2 regions of the Xanthomonas hyacinthi genome follow, and region 1 is predicted to be linked to the other one. Evidence: riboswitches for the same ligand, from Rfam matches in the RefSeq annotation. Region 1 holds a riboswitch; the other holds the start of a gene.
The links. A riboswitch is a leader RNA that binds a small molecule or an ion and turns the genes downstream of it on or off. The one in region 1 is predicted to bind cobalamin.
Positions count from the first base shown of each region.

Region 2: another riboswitch for cobalamin. It lies ahead of btuB (TonB-dependent vitamin B12 receptor); the one in region 1 lies ahead of metE (5-methyltetrahydropteroyltriglutamate--homocysteine S-methyltransferase).

Region 1 is NZ_CP043476.1:2,089,150-2,092,572, reverse strand. Features, by position in the region: gene FZ025_RS09455 (MFS transporter) at 1-165, shown strand, start outside; partial or broken gene FZ025_RS09450 (IS5/IS1182 family transposase) at 254-412, opposite strand; cobalamin riboswitch at 775-1,028, shown strand; gene metE (5-methyltetrahydropteroyltriglutamate--homocysteine S-methyltransferase) at 1,242-3,423, shown strand, end outside.
Region 2 is NZ_CP043476.1:1,253,258-1,256,680, forward strand. Features, by position in the region: gene bioD (dethiobiotin synthase) at 1-291, opposite strand, end outside; gene FZ025_RS05740 (GAF domain-containing protein) at 396-878, shown strand; gene FZ025_RS05745 (TfoX/Sxy family protein) at 886-1,329, shown strand; cobalamin riboswitch at 1,356-1,573, shown strand; gene btuB (TonB-dependent vitamin B12 receptor) at 1,684-3,423, shown strand, end outside.

The DNA.
Region 1 (3,423 bases):
GGCGTCGGACGGCTGGGAGCAGTCACCAGCGCCTTCATTGGTCCGCTGCTCCTGGCATCGCATGGCGCGGCATTTTTTGTCGCGTTGGCGGTGGCAATGCTGATCGTAGCTGGCGCGCTTTTAGCGGTTCGGCATCGGATCAACCGAAGAGCAGCGGCACTCTGAGGCAATGAGAGTCGTGTTGGGAAGAGGAAATCATCGAATGTTGAATCAAGTAGCGATAACAAAATCAGCGCCTATCTTCGACTCGGGCGACGATGGCCTCAAATACCAGTCGAGCCGGTTTCGGTGGCCGGCCGGCATCCGGCTTGCGCACGTAGATCGTGTCCGCTGTCGCGCGTGCGGGAATCAGCGGCTCCACACGACGCCAGAACGCATCGGCGACCACCCACGACTCGTCACGTTTCGCCAAGATCTCGCTCCGGCGCCGCGCCGAATGCGGCGCGCATCGACAGGTCACACTATTTACGGATAAGTTATTGGTCGTTGATGAAGTGCGCACGCGCTGCACACGGGCCAACTTAAGCAATTGAAAATACGATGCTTTCTACCCGTTCCAGCATTGGGACGACAGACAGGCTCAGCGAGGCGTAGCACGCGGACACATCGGAAGTCGTGAGTGAAAGCGGCATCGGGCGCGGCCGTGCGGTGCTGCGCTGTCGTCTGCAGGAGAAGCGTCGGTTCATAGGTTTTGGAAAGACTACACGTTCGCTGTGCGCCGCCGGCGCGTCCCCCGCAAATCCACAGGTCGCTTGACCCGCCGCCGCATCCGGCCTATCGTGCGCTCGCCGAAGGTATCCATCGCTTCATTCGGATGAAGGGATGGATTTAAACGGGAATCCGGTGAAGGCCGGCGCCGCAAGCGCCTGCCCATTCCGGAGCTGCCCCGCAGCGGTGAATGGAAACGACCTCCGTCAATGGCACTGGGCCGGCGCATGCCGGCCTGGGAAGCGGCGGACAGTAGGCGCGCAGCCGGCACGGTGCGCTCGTCCATCAGCCCGAATACCGGCCCCGGCCGGAGGACCTGTGCGTCCTCCGATTCGACCTGGCGTCTCCGCGGGGAGGCGGCCGGAAGCCGTGCCGCGGCCCTGCGCCGCGCCACGTTCTTCCGCCTGCCCGCGTGGCGCCGGTTCGCCCGCGGGGGCGAAGGTCGCTGGCGTGGCGGGCGTCCCGTGCGAACGGGCGGACGGCGCGCGGTTCCTTCGTTCCTCAATGCCTATGAACGCAATGAGGAAACGCAAATGACGATCGTGACCAACCTGGGCTTCCCGCGCATCGGCGCGCGGCGCGAGCTCAAGCGTGCGCTGGAAAGCTACTGGCGCCGCGACACCGATGGCGCCAACCTGCAAGACACGGCGCGGCAGCTGCGCCAGCGGCACTGGCGGCTGCAGGTCGAGGCCGGGGTGGAGCTGCCGCCCAGCAACGACTTCAGCCTGTACGACGCGATGCTCGACACCGCGTTCCTGTTCGATGCGATCCCGCAGCGCTACCGCGCGCTGGCCGATGCCGATCCGCTGGCCGGCTACTTCGCGATGGCGCGCGGCACGCAGGAGGACGGCCTGGACCTGCACGCGCTGGAAATGACCAAGTGGTTCGACACCAACTACCACTACCTGGTGCCGGAACTGGCGCGGCGCCAGCATTTCCGCCTGCGCGGCGACAAGCCGCTGGCCGAGTTCCTGGAAGCCAAGGCGCTGGGCATCACCACGCGGCCGGTGCTGATCGGGCCGGTGACCTTCCTGCTGCTGTCCAAGACCGTGGACGGCAGCGATCGCTGGGCGCTGCTGGACAGCCTGCTGCCGGTCTACGCCGAACTGCTGCAGCAGCTCGACGCGGCCGGCGCCAACTGGGTGCAGATCGACGAGCCGGCGCTGGTGCTGGACCTGGACGCCGCCGCGCGCGAGGCCTATCGCCGCGCCTATGCGTTCCTGGCCCAGGCGCCGCGGCCGAAGCTGCTGCTGACCACGTATTTCGGCGAGCTGGGCGACAACCTGGAATTGGCCGCGGCGCTGCCGGTGGACGGCCTGCACGTGGACCTGGTGCGCGGCGTGGCGCAGCTGGACGCGGTGCTGCAGGCGCTGCCGGCCGGGCGCGTGCTGTCGGCCGGGCTGGTCAACGGCCGCAACGTGTGGCGCACGCCGCTGGACACTGCGCTGACCCTGGCGCGCTACGCGGCCGGGCATGTCGGCCGCGAGCGCCTGTGGCTGGCGCCGTCGTGCTCGCTGCTGCACGTGCCGGTGGACCTGGAGCAGGAAAAGACGCTGGACCGCGAATTGTCCACATGGCTGGCCTTCGCCAGGCAGAAGCTGCAGGAGCTGCGCACGCTGGCCGACGCGCTGCAGGAGCTGCCGCATGCGCAGGCCGAGCTGGACGCGGCGCGCGAGGCGCTGGCGACGCGGCGCGCGTCCGCGCGCGTGCATCGCCCGGACGTGGCCCGGCGGGTGGCGGCGCTGAGCGAGGACGCCGGACGCCGGCAATCGCCGTATCCGCAGCGGCGCGATGCGCAGCAGGCGGCGCTGCGGCTGCCGGCCTACCCGACCACCACCATCGGCTCGTTCCCGCAGACCGCGCAGGTGCGGCAGGCGCGGGCGCAGCACAAGGCGGGCAAGCTCGGCGATGCCGAGTACGACGCGTTCCTGGCGGCGGAGACCGAACGCTGCGTGCGCGCGCAGGAGCAGATCGGGCTGGACGTGCTGGTGCACGGCGAGTTCGAGCGCAACGACATGGTCGAATACTTCGGCGAGCAGCTCGACGGCTTCGCCTTCACCAGGCATGGCTGGGTGCAGAGCTACGGCTCGCGCTGCGTGAAGCCGCCGATCATCTACGGCGACGTGCAGCGTCCGGCGCCGATGACGCTGCGCTGGACCCAGTACGCGCAGTCGCTGACCGACAAGCCGATGAAGGGCATGCTGACCGGGCCGGTGACGGTGCTGCAGTGGTCGTTCGTGCGCGACGACCAGGAACGCGCGCAGACCTGCCGGCAGATCGCGCTGGCGCTGCGCGACGAGGTGCGCGATCTGGAGGCCGCCGGCATCGGCGTGATCCAGATCGACGAGCCGGCGATCCGCGAAGGCCTGCCGCTGCGCCGCGCCGACTGGCAGGCGTACCTGGACTGGGCGGTGCAGTGCTTCCGCATCGCCGCCGCCGGGGTGCGCGACGCGACCCAGATCCATACCCACATGTGCTATTCGGAGTTCAACGACATCATCGAGGCGGTGGCGGCGATGGATGCGGACGTGATCTCGATCGAAACCTCGCGCTCGCGGATGGAACTGCTCGACGCGTTCGTGCGCTTCCGCTATCCGAACGCGATCGGCCCGGGCGTGTACGACATCCACTCGCCGCGCGTGCCCAGCACGCAGGAGATGGTGCAACTGTTGGACAAGGCGCGGGCGGTGCTGGATCCGCAGCAGCTGTGGGTCA
Region 2 (3,423 bases), 840 kb from region 1:
CAGCTCCACGCGCACGCCGGCCGCGGCCGCGGCCAGTTCCGGCGCCAGCGGCAGCGGCAAGGCATAGGGATTGAGGTCGGCGTAGTCCGGGCGCGGCGCGCTGGCCGCCTGCAGCGCCAATGCATCCTCGTTGCGCCAGCCGTCCGTGCTGCGCTCGCAGCCGCTGGCGACCGGCTTCATGCCCACCGCCGCCTGGCCGCGCGCGCGCAGCGCATGCAGCAGCGCGGTGCTGGCCACGGTCTTGCCGATGCCGGTATCGGTGCCGGTGACGTAGAAAGCGGGGAAGCGCATCGTGGCAGGATCCTCGAGGTCGGCGCATGCGGCGCGGGCGCGCAGGATAGCCGGGGCCGGGCGCCGGCGCACAGGCCGCCATCGGCCGCTGCTAGACTCGCGCGATGTTCGCTTCCTCTACGCTCACCGGCAGCAGGCCGGAACAGTACGCCCAGCTGCTCGCCCAGGCCCGCGCCCTGGTCAGCGGCGAACCCGACCGCATCGCCAATGCCGCCAACCTGGCGGCGCTGGTGTACCACGCGCTGCCGCGGTTGAACTGGGTCGGCTTCTACCTGTACGACGGCAAGGAGCTGGTGGTCGGGCCGTTCCAGGGCCTGCCCGCGTGCGTGCGCATCCCGCTGCACAAGGGCGTATGCGGCGCCGCCGCCAGCACTGGCCAGACCCAGCGCATCGACGACGTGGAGGCCTTTCCCGGGCATATCGCCTGCGATGCGGCCTCGCGCTCGGAGCTGGTGGTGCCGCTGCTGCGCGACGGCGAGCTGATCGGCGTGTTCGATCTGGACAGCCCGGACCTGGCGCGCTTCGACGCCGACGACCAGCACGGCCTGGAGGCGATCGCCCTGGTCTTCGTCGACGCGCTGCGATGAGCCGGCGATGAGCACCGAGAGACTGCGCAACATCGGTCCCAAGAGCGCGGCCTGGCTGCGTCAGGTCGGCCTGCGCACGCAGGAGGATCTGGCTGCGGCCGGTGCGGTGGCCGCGTTCCTGAAGGTCAAGCGCGCCGGCTTCAAGCCCAGCCTCAACCTGCTGTATTCGCTGGAAGGGGCGCTGACCGGCTGCCACTGGCAGGAACTGCCCGAGGCGCGGCGCACGCAACTGCTCGGCGAACTGGAAGCCGCAACGGCGCAGCTGCCGGCGCAGCGCGGCCTGCCGGTGGCCGGACCGGTGGCCACCACCCATTTCGACCGCGACGGCGACCGCAGCGACACGCCCTATGCCGAGGACGCGCACGACGCCTCCGGCGGCCATGCGCACGACGCCGAGCACGACCACGAACGCGACGCCGACGGCCACGCCAGCGAGCGCGACGACGACTGATCCGCGCGCAACAGCGGCGATCGCGTACAATCGCGCCGCTTCAAGGTGACCTGCCGGCTCCGGCCTGCAGGTTGAAACGGGAAGCCGGTGCGTCTTGCGACAAGGCCGGCGCTGCCCCCGCAACGGTAAGCGATCCGCGCTGACGACTTGCGCCACTGTGCCTTGGGCATGGGAAGGCGTCGCAGCCGGGAGTGCCGACTCCCAGATCGCCAGCCCGGAGACCGGCCTTGCAGTCCACTGGTTGCGATGCGGAGGGCGTCGCGGCGTGCCGCGCCGCGTCCGACGCCGTCCGCCTGCACCTTCCGTTCGCGACTCCACCGCCGTCACAGCGCGCCCGCGCGCCGGAGTTGCCCCATGTCGTCCCGCCTGCTTTCGGTCGCGATCGCGTCCGCCCTGTCCCTGCCCTCGCTGGCGCTCGCCGCCGATGCCGCCACCGACCTGGACCAGGTCCTGGTCACCGCCACCCGCACCCAGATCTCGGTGGAGGACAGCGTGGTCCCGGCGCAGGTGATCGACCGCGCCGAGATCGAGCGCAGCCAGGCGACGTCGCTGGCGCAGCTGCTGCAGGGCCGCGCCGGCATCGGCGTGTCCAACCAGGGCGGGCTGGGCAAGCTGACCACGCTGAGCCTGCGCGGCAGCGAATCGGACCACGTGCTGGTGCTGGTGGACGGCGTGCGCATCGGCTCGGCCAGCGCCGGCCTGGCCGCGTTCCAGGACCTGCCGCTGAGCCAGATCGAGCGCATCGAGATCGTGCGCGGCCCGCGCTCGAGCCTGTACGGCTCCGATGCGATCGGCGGCGTGATCCAGATCTTCACCCGCCGCGGCGGCCAGGGCCTGCAGCAGAACCTGAGCCTGGGCGCCGGCAGCCACGGCCTGCGCGAGGCCAGCGCCGGCTTCAGCAACCGCGGCGAACGCGGCTGGCTGTCGGTGCAGGGCGGCTACCAGAAGACCGACGGCATCAACGCCTGCAACGGCTCGGCCAGCCTGTTCGCCGGCTGCTATGTCGACCAGCCGGACCGCGACGGCTACCGCAACACCTCGCTCAGCGCGCGCGGCGGCTATGCGCTGAGCGACAGCCTGCGCATCGAAGGCCAGGCGCTGAACATCGACAGCCGCAACGAGTACGACGGCGATGCGCTGTTCGCCGGCAACGAGGCCGACAACACCCAGCAGGTGTTCGGCGGCAAGCTCGACTGGACCCCGTCCGCGCGCGTGCACCTGGCCGCGCAGCTCGGCCGCAACACCGACCAGGCCGACAGCTACTACCACGCGCCCGGCAGCAGCACCCGCAGCTTCGTCAGCACCTTCGACAGCCGCCGCGACAGCGCCTCGCTGCAGGGCGACTTCGGCCTGGCAGAAGGCCAGCTACTCAGCGCCGGCGCCGACTGGCAGCGCGAGGAAGTCACCGGCAGCACCGCCTACGACGTCGACCAGCGCGACAACACCGGCGTGTTCGCCGAGTACCAGGGCCGCTTCGGCGCGCAGCAGGTGCAGGCCAGCGTGCGCAGCGACGACAACGAGCAGTTCGGCCAGCACACCACCGGCAGCCTGGGCTGGGGCCTGGCGCTGGACGGCGGCTTCAAGCTCACCGCCAGCCTCGGCACCGGCTTCAAGGCGCCGACCTTCAACGACCTGTACTACCCGTTCGCCGGCAATCCGCAACTGAAGCCGGAGAAGTCCAAGAGCGGCAACCTGGGCGTGGCGCAGTACGCCGACAGCTGGAACTGGACGTTCAACGTCTACGAGACCCGGGTCGACGACCTGATCTCCTACGATGCCGCCAGCTTCCTGCCGGTCAACGTGGACGAAGCGCGGATCCGCGGCGCCGAGCTGACCGGCTACGCGACGCTGGCCGGCTGGGAACTGTCGGCGCAACTCAGCCACACCGATCCGCGCAACCGCAGCGACGGCGCCAACCGCGACAACTGGCTGGCGCGACGCGCGCAGGACACCGCGCGGCTGGACGTGGACCGCGGCTTCGGCCCGGTCAAGCTCGGCGTCACCGCCTTCGGCAGCGGCCACCGCTACGACGACGCGGCCAACAGCCTGCGCCTGGCCGGCTACGGCACCGTGGACCTGCGCGTGGAATACGCG